2 regions of the Bacillus sp. GW823-FHT06A10 genome follow, and region 1 is predicted to be linked to the other one. Evidence: a T-box and tRNA genes for the amino acid it is inferred to sense, from the RefSeq annotation. Region 1 holds a T-box; the other holds one or more tRNA genes.
The links. A T-box is a leader RNA that pairs with one kind of tRNA and senses whether it is charged. The one in region 1 lies ahead of ileS2 (isoleucine--tRNA ligase), so its partner is inferred to be a tRNA-Ile.

Region 1 (8,083 bases):
TTAACGCAACAAGAACATCATATAATACAGTTTGAATTGCACGACGATCTTCGTGATTTGCACCTTCAATGTATAAAATGTCTTTTGCAAAGTCTAAGTAGAATGAACTTAAATCAATTGTACAGAAGTTATGAATTGCATGATACACAGCAGCGAAGTCGTATGTCTCATATGCTTCTTTAACTTTTGTAATTAAGTCATTTAATTTCACTAACATGTAACGATCTACTTCACGAAGTTCAGCTACAGCTACTGCATTTTCACTTGGCTTAAAGTCGTCTAAGTTTCCTAATAAGAAACGGAATGTGTTACGGATTTTACGATACACTTCTGCTACTTGTTTTAAAATATCATCTGAAATACGTACGTCAGATTGATAGTCAACAGAAGATACCCATAAGCGTAAAATGTCTCCGCCTAATTGATCCATAATTTTCTTCGGTACGACGATGTTTCCAATCGACTTACTCATTTTACGTCCTTCACCATCTAATACGAAACCGTGACTTAATACGCCTTTATATGGAGCTTTACCTGTTACAGCAACTGCTGTTGATAATGAAGAGTTAAACCAACCACGATACTGGTCAGATCCTTCTAAATATAAATCAGCTGGACGCTGTAAATCTTCGCGCTCTTCTAATACCGCTTGGTGAGAAGAACCTGAATCGAACCATACATCCATGATGTCTGTTTCTTTACGGAATTCGCCATTTGGGCTACCCGGATGTGTAAATCCTTCTGGTAATAGATCTTTCGCTTCACGCTCGAACCATACGTTAGAACCGTGTTCACGGAATAAATCTGCTACATGGTTAATTGTTTCATCCGTAATAATTGGATCACCATTCTCAGCATAGAATACCGGAATTGGCACACCCCATGCACGCTGACGAGAAATACACCAGTCACCACGGTCACGAACCATATTATGAAGACGAGTTTCTCCCCATGCTGGTACCCATTTCGTTTCCGCTACAGCTTCTATTAATTCTTTACGGAATGCTTCAATAGATGCAAACCACTGTGCTGTCGCACGGAAAATAATTGGTTTTTTCGTTCTCCAATCATGTGGGTATGAATGTGTAATGAATGTTAGTTTCAGTAACGCGCCTACTTCTTCTAATTTTTCTGTAATTGGCTTGTTAGCTTTATCATAGAATAAGCCTTCAAATCCAGGTGCTTCATTTGTTAATACACCTTTATCATCGACTGGGCAAAGTACTTCTAATCCATACTTTTTACCAACAACGAAGTCATCTTCCCCGTGTCCTGGTGCTGTATGAACACAACCTGTACCTGCATCTGTTGTTACGTGATCTCCTAGCATAACTAATGAATCACGATCGTAGAATGGATGTTTTGCAACTGTGTACTCAAGTTCGCTACCTTTTACTGTTTTCACAACTTCAGCATTTTCCCACTCTAACGTTTTTGCAACTGTCTCAAACAGCTCAGAAGCAATGATAAATTTCTCATCATTTACTTTTACAATACTATATTCAAGCTCTGGGTGAACAGAAATACCTAAGTTTGCAGGTAATGTCCAAGGTGTTGTTGTCCAAATGATGTACTTTTCATCACCTTCTAATACATTCTTTCCATCTTTTACAGGGAATGCTACGTAAATAGATGCTGATTTTTTATCTTGATATTCAATTTCAGCTTCTGCTAAAGCAGATTCACTCGTTGGAGACCAGTAAACTGGTTTTTGACCTTTATAGATATAACCTTTTTTCGCCATGTCACCAAACACTTTAATTTGTTGTGCTTCATAAGCTGGCTCTAAAGTAATATATGGATTATCCCAATCTGCACGTACACCTAAACGCTTAAATTGTTCACGTTGACGTTCTACTTGTTCATATGCATACTCTGCACATAACTTACGGAACTCAGCAACTGTCATTTCTTTACGTTTTACGCCTTTATTTGTTAAAGCTTGTTCAATTGGTAAACCGTGCGTATCCCATCCTGGAACATATGGCGCACTAAAACCAGTCATTGATTTATAACGAACAATAAAGTCTTTTAATACTTTATTTAATGCATGTCCCATATGAATGTCACCATTCGCATATGGAGGTCCATCATGCAATACAAATAAAGGACGACCTTTTGTATGTTCTTGTACTTTTTCGTAAATATTCATTTCAGCCCATTTTTCTTGCATTGCAGGCTCACGTTTTGGTAAGTTCCCACGCATTGGGAACTCTGTTTTCGGCATCAGTAATGTATTTTTGTACTCCATGCTCAATTCCTCCTTACATGTATAAAAGAAATACTTAAAAAACGGAATAAAAAAGAGACTTTCTCATCCCAAAAAGGGACGAGAAAGTCTCCCGCGGTACCACCCTAGTAGATCATATACATATGTATAGAATCCTCTTTATATTCTTAACGCGAATACACGCCTACGCTTACTCTATTTATTCAGCGCGGAACTCCAGGGTGATATTCCCACTATCTCCTTATCCTGAGCTTACACCATCCTCAGTTCGCTATATAAGGTTTGAAAAGGTACTTATCCCTATCTTCGTTTTTCTTAATAAATATGTTGTTTAAAATTATATGTAATAATGAGAAAAACGTCAAGCTTACACTGTTTCTTCTTTTTTCAACAGTTCATCTACTTCGTCTTCTAACTCAATTAGTTTATCCCAATCATCGTTGTTTAACATTTCAAGCTGTGTTTCTAATAACATACGGAAACGAGTTCGGAATACTTTCGCTTGTTTCTTTAGCTCTTCAATATCAAAAGCAACTTTTCTTGATTTTACTAATGCTTCGTTAATAATACGATCAGCATTCTTTTCAGCTTCACGCACAATTAATTTCGCTTCTTTTTGCGCATTACGTTTTACTTCTTCCGCTGCTTCTTGCGCAACAACGATAGATTTGTTTAACGTATCTTCAATATTAGAGAAATGATCTAACTTCCCTTCTAACTGCGCAACTTTTTCTTCTAAAGCTTTTTTCTCACGAATGACCAATTCATAATCTTTGATAATTTGATCAAGAAACTCATTTACTTGATCTTCATCATAGCCACGGAATCCGCGACCAAATTCTTTGTTATGAATATCTAATGGTGTTAACGGCACAACGCCACCTCCAAGTAGTTATCTAAATTTCCTCTTTCAATTATATCTTTTCTTCGACAAAATAGGAGGATTTCCTTCTAAAAAACCAATCATTTTAGTATACCATACAAAATTCTCCATTTGTCGCGTTTTGTTCTACCTTCTACAGAAAATAATTTACTTCGGCCATATCCTCTAACAGAAAAAACATCTCCTGGATAACATTCATAAGAAGTTTGCTCCACTGTTTTCCAATTGACTTTTACTAAACCATTTTTTATGAAAGGTTGTACTTTCTGTCTAGATAAATGTAACATTTCAGCTAATATAACATCTAAACGAAGTGAAGAAACCGTTCCAGATTTCTCCCCCCACGTTTCATGTATTTGTAGAATTTGTTCTCCTTGTACTGCTGATAAGGAGACTTTTACTTTTCCTATTGCTTGTAAGTTCATCTCAATGTACGATACGATTTCTTTCGCAACTACAATTTGGGCACGATTTTCTTGCAGCAAAATATCACCACATTTTTCTCTCGTTAAACCAAGAGACATAAATGTACCTAATATTTGCCTATGTTCTAGCGTATAAAACTTGGAAGGATAGTCAATTTCTAATACTTCTACTTGAAATTCTTCTTCATTTAATTCTAGATAGTCTGGATAAATGAGTGCTCTTTTACGCTCTGCATTAGGCGTTGCACCACCAAATTGCACAGCGACATCTCCTTGTCCAATTACCATAGAAACAATTTGTTGCTGTCTTGGATCAAGGAAATCTGTTAATTTCACTTGATGGTACTCTGCTGTTCGCTTCCACTCCAGCACTTTATCTACAAAGACCTCTTCATCAGGCCTAAAATGTTCGTAAATGCTCATGTATTTAACCTCTTACTATAAGAAATAGCTGAACAAACTGAACAAACCACTTTTAGCAAGTTTTAACGCAAAAATCGCAACGAGTGGAGAAATATCAATCATACCAAGCGGCGGAATAAATCTGCGGAATGGTTCTAAATACGGTTCACAAATTCGCGCCAAGAACTCTCCAAAAGATGATTCCTTTGCACCAGGAAACCATGATAGGAGAATGTAAATAATCAGTGCCCACGAGTAAATCTCGATAGCAGAACTTAACACCATTAAAACTGTTGTCATGGCGTATTACCACCTCTTTATATTTGTTTCTTCTTCTTCACCGAATAACTCTGAAATTGCACCAACAATATCAACATTTTCAGGTGTACACATAAATGTTTTCGGTCCTATTTTTTGAATGTCCCCGCCTATAGCGTATACAGTACCACTTAAAAAGTCAACGATACGTACCGCTTGATCAGTAGACATTCTCTGCAAATTAATTACAACAGCTCGTCTACCTTTTAAGTGGTCCGCAATCCCTTGTGCTTCCGAATATGTGCGTGGTTCTAATAAAACAACTTTTGAAGATTGTTTTGCTGTTTCAATACTCACAACATTTTGCTTCGGTTGCGCTTTTGGAAACGTAACATCTTGTTGTTCTGGTGGATCTTGCTGCTTTTTCATGTCTGTTTGCTCCTTTTCATAACCATATTGAGCTGCTTCTTTTTCTTCCGGTGTATCAAAAAAGAAGTATTTTACTTTTGACCAACTCATAATAAGATTCTCCTTCCTTTTACGCTTTTCCTACTAAAATCGTTCCCAAACGAATATATGTAGCCCCTTCTTCAATTGCAATCGTGTAATCGTTGGACATTCCCATTGATAATTCTTTACATGGCGCATGTAATAACTCTAGCTCCTGCACCTTTGTTTGCAACATACGTAATTCCTTAAAACAGCGTCTGATTTCTTCCTCTTCTTCTGTAAATGGAGCCATCGTCATTAGTCCAACCACTTCAATTTTATCGAATTCTTGCAAACTTTGAATAAAAGAAACAATCTCTTCTATTGCTAATCCTTGCTTCGATTCTTCAGATGAGGTTTTCACTTGAATAAAGCATTTCACTTTCTTATCAGCACGTTTCTGAATTTCTTTCGCCAGGGAAAGACGATCTAACGAATGTAAATAATCAATTTCATTAATGATTTCTTTTACTTTTCTCGTTTGTAATGAGCCAATAAAGTGCCAATTAACTTTTGAACCGAAATGCTCATATTTCTGTAAGAAACCTTCATTTCTATTTTCACCTAAATCGATAATTCCAGTTTCAATTACTTCGTTTGTTTTTTCAATCCCTACAGTTTTTGTCACTGCAACAAGTTTAATATCTTGCAACGAACGTCCAGCTCGAACGCAAGATTCTTTAATAGCTTCGTTTACAATTACTAAATTTTCTTGTACTGTCACTTGCTTCCTTCCTCCTTAAAACCTATGAAACTCAACATTCTTCCTGTCTTACCTTGATCACGACGATGAGAGAAAAATAGTTGCTCTTCACAGCTTGTACAAAGAGATGACATTACAATATGCTCTTCTTTTATGCCTGCTTGTACACATAATATACGATTAATTTCTTTTAAATTAATTGCGTACTGCCCGTCAGAAATTTTTTGATGAGGAACAGCACCGTTAATTACTTTCTGTGCTGCTGTTAATACACGATCATCCACAACATAACAACAAGATCCAATCGACGGTCCAATTGCAACATGAATTTCATCACTTGAAATACCTTCTGCATTCCACTTTTGAATCATTTCCTTTGCAATCTCTTGTACAGTGCCTTTCCATCCAGCATGCGCAAGTCCTATCATACCATGTGATGGTGCATAAAAATAGAGCGGAACACAATCCGCGTAACAAGACGTTAACAGAACATCTTCATTACTCGTATAAATGCCATCTGTTTTTGAAATGCCGTCCTCATATGAATAAACGCCACTTCCTTTTTCCTGTTGCCCTACTTTTTCAACATGATGATCATGAACTTGTTCAGAGCAAATCCAGTTTTCTAATGGTTTTTGTAACTTATTTGCTAAAATGCGTCTGTTTTCATGAACGTTCTCCACGATATCATTCACATGTAATCCTAAATTCATCGCATGAAAGGAGCCCGTACTTATCCCACCATCTTTTGTCGTAAATCCAGCAGTAATGTTTCCAAGTTCTTTCCACGCTTGTAAATACAGTATACCGTCCACATATTTAAATGGTTCTCTCATAATAAAGCGGCTCCTTTTAATTAAAATAACAGAAAAAAGCATGGTACTTCCTGTCTATTTTACCATACTTTTATTTTTTCATAATCCTAACAGAAAAAAAAGAGGAATTTGTAATATTCTTTATGAAATTGTCGGTGTTTGTATTGATTCTGTTACAGTATTAACAGGATCTACTCTTACAAGTATGACATCCTCCCCAATTTTCACAATTTCCTTCCAAGGAATTACAATCTCAACATCTTTTCCAAAAATACCTAGCATACGTGTCTGTTTGGAAATAATAACAGAACAAACTTGCCCTGTGTTCATATCAATTTCAATATCTCCAATATTCCCAATCCTTTTTCCATCTGAAATATTTATAACATCCTTCATCTGTAACTCTGAAATTCGTATCACCATTTTTACCCTCTCCCCCTTATATGACGAATTGGAAGCTGTTTCTCATATTTACAGGAAGCCACCTATACGAAACACCATGCTAGTTTCATTATATGAACACTAATCCCCTACTATGAGCACAAACCATATTACATATAAAAAGGTCTCACCATAATTGGTGAGACCTTATCCTTGAATCGTTTTATTCATTTGTTTAATGGCTGACTTCTCTAAACGTGATACTTGCGCTTGGGAAATCCCAATTTCTTCTGCAACTTCCATCTGTGTCTTTCCTTGGAAGAAACGTTTTCTAATAATCATTTTCTCTCGATCATTTAAACGCTTCATTCCTTCTTTCAATGCTAGTTCTTCAACCCACTGCTCGTCCTTTTGTTTTTCATCACTTAACTGATCCATAACAAAGATAGGATCTCCTCCATCATTATAAATCGGTTCAAATAATGAAACTGGATCTTGAATCGCATCTAAAGCAAATACTATCTCTTCATGAGTTACTTCTAGCACTTTTGCAATATCCATTGCTGTTGGTTCTTTTGAATTTTCTGCAATTAACTTCTCTCTTACTTGCAAAGCTTTATACGCAATATCTCGCAATGAGCGCGATACGCGAATCGGATTATTATCACGCAAATATCTGCGTATTTCCCCAATAATCATCGGCACAGCATACGTTGAAAATTTTACATTTTGGCCTAAATCAAAATTATCAATTGATTTCATAAGTCCGATGCAACCAACTTGGAATAAATCGTCAACATATTCTCCTCTGTTATTAAATCTTTGGATGACGCTCAGTACAAGACGTAAGTTTCCATTCACTAATTTTTCTCTTGCGCTTATCTCTCCACTTTGCATTTCACGAAATAATTTACGCATCTCTTCATTTTTTAATACTGGAAGTTTAGCTGTATCAACACCGCAAATTTCTACTTTGTTTCTCGTCAAAGTGTTCCCTCCTATCGGGAGTTGCTGTACAGTGTAAAGTATTTCCTTTGAAGGGGATTTTATGCATATGGTTTTTTCACTATTTTTCATTTAAATTATCTTTCCTAATACAACTAAATAGAATAAGACCAGCCTACATAACGGCTGGTCTTATTCTTCACACCATTTTATTAAATTCTTTTCGTAATCTTTTTATAATTCTTTTTTCTAAACGCGAAATGTATGACTGTGAAATCCCAAGCATATCCGCCACATCTTTTTGCGTCTTTTCCTCTCCTCCAGCAAGCCCAAACCGAAGTTCCATAATTTGTTTTTCACGATCATTTAATTGGTGTAATGCTTTCATTAAAAGGTGACGATCTACAGTAGCTTCTAAATCTTTTGTAATAATATCATCATCTGTACCTAACACGTCAGACAACAATAGTTCATTCCCATCCCAATCAATGTTTAGCGGTTCATCAAAAGAAACTTCCGAACGATTTTTGTTATTCCGACGTAAATGCATTA
Region 2 (8,083 bases), 340 kb from region 1:
CATGTTTATCATTCATTACCCCTTGCATAATAACTTGATCATCTTCAGACAAAGAGACTTTTTTTACAATGCGATGATTTTGTAAGATGACATTTTGAAAATAATCATAAGTACCAGAGTCTACGCCTGGTGCATAAAACTTCACTTGTTCACGTGGCCATGTTGAATGAATTTGTGACCATCGCTTCTCTCTTCCATCTTCACTCCACAGTAAACGTAACTCGTCTACTGACATATCGTCTACCCATGTATTGTGCCGATTCACGACAATTGTAAGACCATCGTTAGCGACCTCAAAAGGTGTGAACTGAATAGAGTTTTTCTTCATCTCATTTTTCTCGACTTGTTTCATTACTCTCGAAGCATTATTTATATCTACTTCTCCTTTACTGAAACGATTAAATCCTCCTCCAGTTCCAGAAACACTGATGGAAATTTTCACGTCTGGATGCACCTTTGTATATTCCTCCGCTACTGCTTCTATAATAGGAAAAACCGTTGAGGATCCATCAACTCTCACTTCTCCCATTTCATTTAAAGCAAATGCAGTAGACATTTCAAAACAGAGGAACCATATCGATAGTACGAAAATTATAATCGGTGTACGCATCCATTTCACGTGTTCTTCCTCCTAGAAGTAACCGGAAATAACAGGATTACAGATATAAGAATACTGCTAAACTATTAATTCGGTTTTAATTGTTTGTAAAAGTTTTGTAAAGTTCCACATAAATCAACATACGGTACAATTTTAATTCAGTAGTAGCTATTCATTTCCTCTGATGATTCCCCTATAAAATATTTATCCCCTATCCCACCATATACAAGTATCATTTATACGGCCGCGTTTTTTCAATGTTGTATACTTGTCCACATTTATTACACGATATGCATAAACCATAAAAAAAAGCACACTATCTTTTCAGATAGTGTGCTTTTTTACAACTTTTTTATTCATCATCTTGCTCTTTATTTTTATTGTCTTTATCATCTTTTGGAGCTTCACCATTTACTTCTTTGTTTTTCAAATCAAAGTAAGCGTCCATAATTTCACGACCAATATATCCATTAATACCAGTCTTATCATCATGTACCCACGGAACGACAACAGAGAATGCTACTTCTGGATCTTCAAGTGGCGCATAACCTACTAATGTTAAGTTATATGTTTCCACACGTTCACCGTTTGCCTTTCTACCAATCTCTTTATCTCCGCCATACACAGTTTGCGCGGTACCTGTCTTCCCTGCCGCTTTATATTTTGCACCTGTAAAGTATTTTGTAGCTGTACCACCTGAATCATTATACACTTGTCTAAATCCTTCTTGAACACGTTTAATTTGCGATTCTGGCATATCAACACGATTTAATACTTTCGGTTCCATAGATTGAACAACTTTCCCAACTTCATCCGGTTTCACTGCCGGTTGACGAATTTCTTTTACAACTTGTGGTTGCATACGATATCCGCCATTGGCAATCGTCGAAATATATTGCGCTAATTGAAGCGGTGTATACGTATCATACTGTCCAATTGATAAATCTAGTAAGAAACCTGGTTGACTACTTCTACCCATCTGACCAGCAGATTCATTCGGTAAATCAATTCCTGTTTTTACACCAAGTCCAAACTGTCCGAAATAATAACGCATCGTATCAAATGCTTTTTGAGGTATATCTAACGTACCACCTCTCACATACTGAACACCGGCGATATTCATCGCTGTTTTAAACATATAAACGTTAGAAGACATTTTTAAAGCTGTAAGATCATTAATGTATCCCATCGTTTTCCAAGACGACTTCGTAGGTGTACCTTTTAATTTAATTGGTTCATCCAATTGCACCGATCCTGGTTGAATCGCACCAGTTTGATATCCAGTAAGTACTGTTGCACCTTTTACAGTTGATCCCATCGGATAAGAACTTGTCATGGTACCTAATGCAAAGTCATTTACTTTCGTTTGACCATCTTCGTTAACTAATTGTTTCCCCGCCATAGATAAAACTTCGCCATTTTTTGGGTTCATCATTACAACGAATGCGCGATCTAAAAGAGGTTCGCTTCCTTTAAACCTCATTAAATTCTTCGCAAGAATATCTTCCACGCGCTTTTGTAATTCCATATCAATTGTTAAGTTCAGGTCATTACCACTTTGTCCTTTTGATACATTAATCGTTTCTAAAATATTACCGTTTTTATCTGTAACATTTCTAACTTCTGCTTTCGTACCGTGTAGGCTATCTTCATACTGTTGCTCAAGATAACTTTTTCCTACTCGGTCATTTCGATTATAATCACGAACAAGATAGTAATCTAGTCTTTCTCTAGGTAAGCCTTCATCAGATGTCGACACCCCACCAAGTACACTTCGGAATAAATCATCGTACGTATATTTTCGATCCCAATCAACATTCGTATCTACACCTGGTAATACTGCTAAGTTTTCACTAATAATCGAATATTCCTTTTCTGTAGCATCCTTTTTAATAACTTGAGGTGTCATTGCATATCCGCCATCCATCTTACTCTTAATCGCTAGTATTTCTAGATCTTTTGCGGATAATTGATTAACCTCTTCTTCTGTTACACGACTTCGCTGGCGCTCGTCTAATTCTTTATCATCAATTTTTTTATCTTTAAACTCTTGACGATCTTTATTCGTAATTTTTTCTTTAGCTTCCTCTTTATGCATAGCAAGCCAATAATCCTTTTTATCGCGATCCGTTAATTTATCTGTCGGTACTTCAATCAAATCTGCTAGCTTTTTCGCTGTTTCTAAGCGATCTTCTGCAGTTGATCCTTTCATTTTTGTAAATGTAATAGTACGAATGGCTACATTATCTACTACAGCTCGCCCATAACGGTCAAATATTTTCCCACGCGGTACAGGATTACTTATCGTTGAGTTTTCTTTCTTCTCCACTTCATTCTTATATTCTTCACCACGAACAATTTGTACATATCCGAGCCTTACAATAACCGCGGAGAACATTAAAAACACGCAGAAAAACAGCACGTTTAACCGAAAAGGAACGTGGGTCTTTTTCTTATTTTGCTTCTGTTTCTTGCTCATACAAACCCCCTCTACCAACAGCTATGTAATGTGAAAGGGACACCTTCATACAGGTGTCCTCACTGCTGTCTTACATCTTTTTCTATTCTAGCATAAAACAAACGAGAAGTTAACCTTCTGGTTCAGTTTGGTTTTGCGCGTTCCCTTGCGTTACAACACTTGCTTTACTCGCATTTCCCTCATCATATTTGACATTTTTAACTGCAAAATAAATAAGAAAATGTCCAGCACCTAAAATACATAATAAGTAAGGTAAACTTTTTTCAGGTGGAAAGAATAGTACAGCACATAAAAAACTTAAAATGGAACAGATTCTTCCGGCGTTTAGCCACAGCTCCCGAACAACGACATATTCCACACGCCATTCTCTCGCATTTTTCGCTCTACCAATTACGTCATATGTCATTGATCCGTACGGAACAAGTAAAATAGGATATGCAATTGCAATACATGCCGCATAAATAAGTAATTTCGTGTATGTAACATTGAAAATAACTAAAAAGACGACAGCATATAAAATAATGCCTCCAAGTAAAATTGCTTTTTTTCGCCACTCCTTCTTTAACATACGAGCAACTAAGTAATAACATACAAAGGATACAGCAGAGTTCACTAAACTGTATTTCCCTAATGCAAACTCACTATTAGTTGCTAAATAAACATATACTGAAATGACAAAAATAAACGTTCCTTCTCTCAATCCTTGGAAAAAATGAGCTCGTGTAATCTTTCCCCAATTTTTATCAATCCGTCGTTCTTTCAATACTTGCACGATTTCATAACGCCCTTCACATTCTCTTTTAGATAAAAAGAAGCTTAAGACGACAGCAATTGCAAATAGAACTAATGAAAGAAAGAATATAACAGTATAACCACTCCATTTCTCCATACGTGAAATTGTGTATCCTGCTGCTATTGGTCCGATCATCCCAGAGAAGGATGTAAGAAGTCCAAGAAACCCATTAAAGAAATCTCTTGTTTCTGGTTCTGTAATTTCAAATGTCAATAAGTTAAAAGCCAACCAGTAAAAACCGTATCCTACTCCTAAAAGAGCCCCCATTAATAAAATATACTGAGAAGCACTTTTCCCCGCTACTAAGACAACAATAAAAAAAATTGCGAGCGTTCCTACTCCTATTCGTAATAAAATCGAGCGATCGATACGTTTCGCTAATTTTCCCCCTACAAGAAATGTGAGAGGCTGTAATATAACGCTGGCCAAATTATACAAGCCAAGATTCACATAATTTTGTGTTTGTTTCCATAAATAAATATTTACAAACGTATTCGATAAAGAAATTGCGAGCGTGTATAAACCTCCTATAAGGAGCAATAACACTAAATCCCGATTCACTTCAACGTCACCAATTATATGTTTCCACTTCATACACAACTCTCCTTTACTTCATGTTCTAGTCTTCCAAAGACAAGCTCAATTATGTAAAAGGAAAGCATAGAAAAAAGCTAGGGGTTCTCCCCTAGCTTTTTTCTATATTTATTACAATTATTTTGCTTCTTGGTAACGTTTTTCAGCAGCGTTCCAATCTACAACGTTCCAGAATGCACCGATGTAGTCTGGACGACGGTTTTGGTAGTTTAAGTAGTAAGCATGCTCCCAAACATCTAAACCGATAACTGGCGTTTTACCTTCAGTTAAAGGAGAATCTTGGTTTGGAGTGCTTGTTACTTCTAGCTCACCATTGTTTACTACTAACCAAGCCCAACCAGAACCGAAGCGAGTTGCGCCAGCTTTTGCGAATTCTTCTTTGAATGCATCGAAGCTACCGAATTTTGCTTCAATTGCAGTTGCAAGTTCACCTACAGGTTGTCCTCCGCCGTTTGGAGATAGGATTGTCCAGAAGAATGTATGGTTAGCATGTCCGCCACCATTGTTACGTACTGCTGTACGGATTGCTTCTGGTACTTCGTTTAAGTTTGCAACTAATTCTTCTACGCTTTTGTCAGCTAATTCTGCATGACCTTCTAAAGCAGCGTTTAAGTTTGTAATGTACGTGTTGTGATGTTTTGTATGATGGATGTTCATTGTTTCTTTGTCAAAGTGAGGCTCTAAAGCATCATACGCATAAGGTAAATTTGGTAATTCGTGTTTTGCCATTGTTATATTCCTCCCAGTTTATGTATTGCCACTTAAGTGACATACAACTTCATTCTACCCTAATTGCCATAGGGTGCAAACAAATAAATCACATTGTCTTGCTATCATTAAAGTAGCAAAATTCCCACTTCTTTTCAATTAAAATGCTCATATATTCCGTAAAAAAAGCTTCCTTCTACAAGGAAGCTTCCTGCTAACATAATAAACATGCGAAATGGATATGGACCCTGTAGGACTCGAACCTACGACCGGACGGTTATGAGCCGTCTGCTCTAACCAGCTGAGCTAAGGGTCCACAATTATGTATGTAACAACATATCAAATAAAGGAATTCCTATCGGATATGCCCTTTAAGAAATGTAAGATAAATTTACCATATAGAAAAGAAAAGTGTCAATTGTATTTTTCTTATTTAAAAGAAGAAAGTTAATAAAAAGAAATTTAGTTATCTCCACTATATGTAAATATAATATATCTTGAGATTCTCTAGATTCCTACGTTACAATGATTTTATACATACATAAAGGAAGTGAATCTATGTCCATATTTACCCAATTCGTAAAAAGCATATACTCGCCTAAAGATATGGCGCTATTCCGTTTTCAAAAAATCGGTAAAACCATTTTGTATATTATGCTACTTTGCTTAATTACTACTATTCCAAGAACTTTTTTGTACGGTAGTTTTATCCAAGATGGTGTAGGCATGGTAAATCAAGTCATCGATAAAGATTTACCTGATTTTAAAATTGAAAATGGCGAACTAAAAGCCGATATTGATCAGCCTATTGAAAAAGAAGAAGGAAATGCACTTTTCGTATTTGATCCAAATTCAACAGACCTAGAAAAATATCAAAATAAAACAGGTTTATTTGTTTTAAAAGATAAAGTAGTCTCTATGGGAAATGGTCAAACACAAACGTATTCTTATAACGATTTGTTAGGTGCATCTCTTGAGAAAAAAGATCTACAAGAATTTATTTCTTTATTCGATAATATTTATCCAATTTTATTATTTGTTATTGGATTCTTAGTGTACCTATTCCAATTATTCATCACTTTTGTAGGCGTGACTTTACTTGCGTTCATCGGTTCTGCTATGAGCGGTCAACGTAAACTATCCTATAAACAAGTTTGGACACTAACTGCATACAGCTACACAATCCCAACCATTTTCTTCATGATTATGGATTTATTCAAAATCGTCGTACCTGGGGCAACATTCATTTATATCGCTGTTGTTTTAATCGTTCTATACTTAACGATTAAAGAGGTACCCCAACCGAAAGAAAAATAAAAAAATGCCTAAATAGGCATTTTTTTTTTGGACAAGCATATATTCCTAGCAAAGGAGTGAAGAATATGAAGAGGTTAGGTATATTCCTATTCGTGCTTGTTCTCGGTTATATATTTTATTACGATATAAAAATCGGTACTTTACCGATGTTAAGTTCATATAAAAAAACAACTGCTGCCCAAACGATTAAAAAAGAAAACACAGACAGCCAACAAAATAAAGAGAATAAAACAGAAAAAGAAACGGATACATCTTATAAAACAATTGAAGTAAAAACTGGCGAGACAGTTCTTTCTATTACAGAACAAATTAACAAGAAAAAAATTCCTTCCATAGAAAAAGTCATTGACGACTTTAAACAATTAAACAAAAGTACATCTGCTACAAAAATACAAATTGGAAAGTCTTATAAATTCCCGTTATATCAATAAGCCATCACTTAATCCTTGTCAATTACATAAAGGCGCTGATACAATAGTAAAAGTGAAACCGAGCACTTCGGTTTCTATAGCCCTATATCACGTATACTATCATTGATATGAGGGACTAAATAAGAAACTTCTTTTATAAGGAGAGCGATCTATTCGTGAATGAAATGACTCATCGTACAAAAACACGTCCAGTTAAAGTCGGTAATTTAACAATTGGCGGTAATAATGAATTAATTATACAAAGTATGACAACAACAAAAACACATGATGTTGAAGCAACAGTTGCCGAAATCAAGCGTTTAGAAGAAGCTGGCTGTCAAGTCGTCCGTGTTGCCGTTCCAGATGAACGCGCAGCTAATGCTATTGCTGATATAAAAAAACAAATCAACATTCCACTTGTTGCTGATATTCATTTTGATTATCGCCTTGCTTTAAAAGCAATTGAAGGTGGCATTGATAAAGTACGTATCAATCCAGGTAATATTGGTCGTCGCCATAAAGTAGAAGCTGTTGTAAATGCAGCAAAAGAGCGCGGTATTCCAATCCGTATTGGTGTAAACGCTGGTTCATTAGAGCGCCACATTTTAGAAAAGTACGGATACCCAACTGCTGATGGTATGGTTGAGAGCGCGCTACATCATATTAAAATTTTAGAGGACTTAGATTTCCACGATATTATCGTATCTATGAAAGCCTCTGATGTTAACTTAGCAATCGAAGCATACGAGAAAGCTGCTCGCGCTTTTGATTACCCATTACATTTAGGTATTACAGAATCTGGAACATTGTTTGCTGGAACTGTAAAAAGTGCCGCTGGTCTTGGAGCAATCTTAAGTAAAGGCATCGGAAATACACTACGTATTTCATTAAGTGCTGATCCAGTTGAAGAAGTAAAAGTTGCTCGTGAATTATTAAAATCATTCGGTCTTGCTTCTAACGCAGCGACACTTATCTCTTGTCCAACTTGTGGTCGTATTGAAATCGATTTAATTAGCATCGCTAACGAAGTGGAAGAATACATCTCTACACTTCAAGTACCAATTAAAGTTGCAGTACTTGGTTGCGCTGTAAATGGTCCTGGTGAAGCTCGTGAAGCTGATATCGGTATTGCTGGTGCACGTGGAGAGGGATTATTATTCCGTAAAGGACAAGTCGTTCGTAAA

Region 2: it has a tRNA-Ile gene. The T-box ahead of ileS2 (isoleucine--tRNA ligase) is inferred to sense a tRNA for this amino acid. The anticodon was not compared.

What each region holds. Positions count from the first base shown of each region.
Region 1 is NZ_JBXAHT010000002.1:903,454-911,536, reverse strand. It holds gene ileS2 (isoleucine--tRNA ligase) at 1-2,251, opposite strand, end outside; T-box leader at 2,323-2,546, opposite strand; gene divIVA (septum site-determining protein DivIVA) at 2,598-3,104, opposite strand; gene AC1Q8M_RS19645 (YlmH family RNA-binding protein) at 3,194-3,961, opposite strand; gene AC1Q8M_RS19640 (YggT family protein) at 3,977-4,240, opposite strand; gene AC1Q8M_RS19635 (cell division protein SepF) at 4,247-4,717, opposite strand; gene AC1Q8M_RS19630 (YggS family pyridoxal phosphate-dependent enzyme) at 4,737-5,411, opposite strand; gene pgeF (peptidoglycan editing factor PgeF) at 5,408-6,226, opposite strand; gene AC1Q8M_RS19620 (YlmC/YmxH family sporulation protein) at 6,347-6,628, opposite strand; gene sigG (RNA polymerase sporulation sigma factor SigG) at 6,794-7,573, opposite strand; gene sigE (RNA polymerase sporulation sigma factor SigE) at 7,731-8,083, opposite strand, start outside.
Region 2 is NZ_JBXAHT010000002.1:558,832-566,914, reverse strand. It holds gene AC1Q8M_RS17710 (PstS family phosphate ABC transporter substrate-binding protein) at 1-610, opposite strand, end outside; gene AC1Q8M_RS17705 (peptidoglycan D,D-transpeptidase FtsI family protein) at 951-3,077, opposite strand; gene AC1Q8M_RS17700 (MFS transporter) at 3,187-4,464, opposite strand; gene sodA (superoxide dismutase [Mn]) at 4,582-5,193, opposite strand; tRNA gene AC1Q8M_RS17690 (tRNA-Ile) at 5,415-5,488, opposite strand; gene yqgB (protein YqgB) at 5,731-6,489, shown strand; gene yqfZ (protein YqfZ) at 6,555-6,920, shown strand; gene ispG (flavodoxin-dependent (E)-4-hydroxy-3-methylbut-2-enyl-diphosphate synthase) at 7,085-8,083, shown strand, end outside.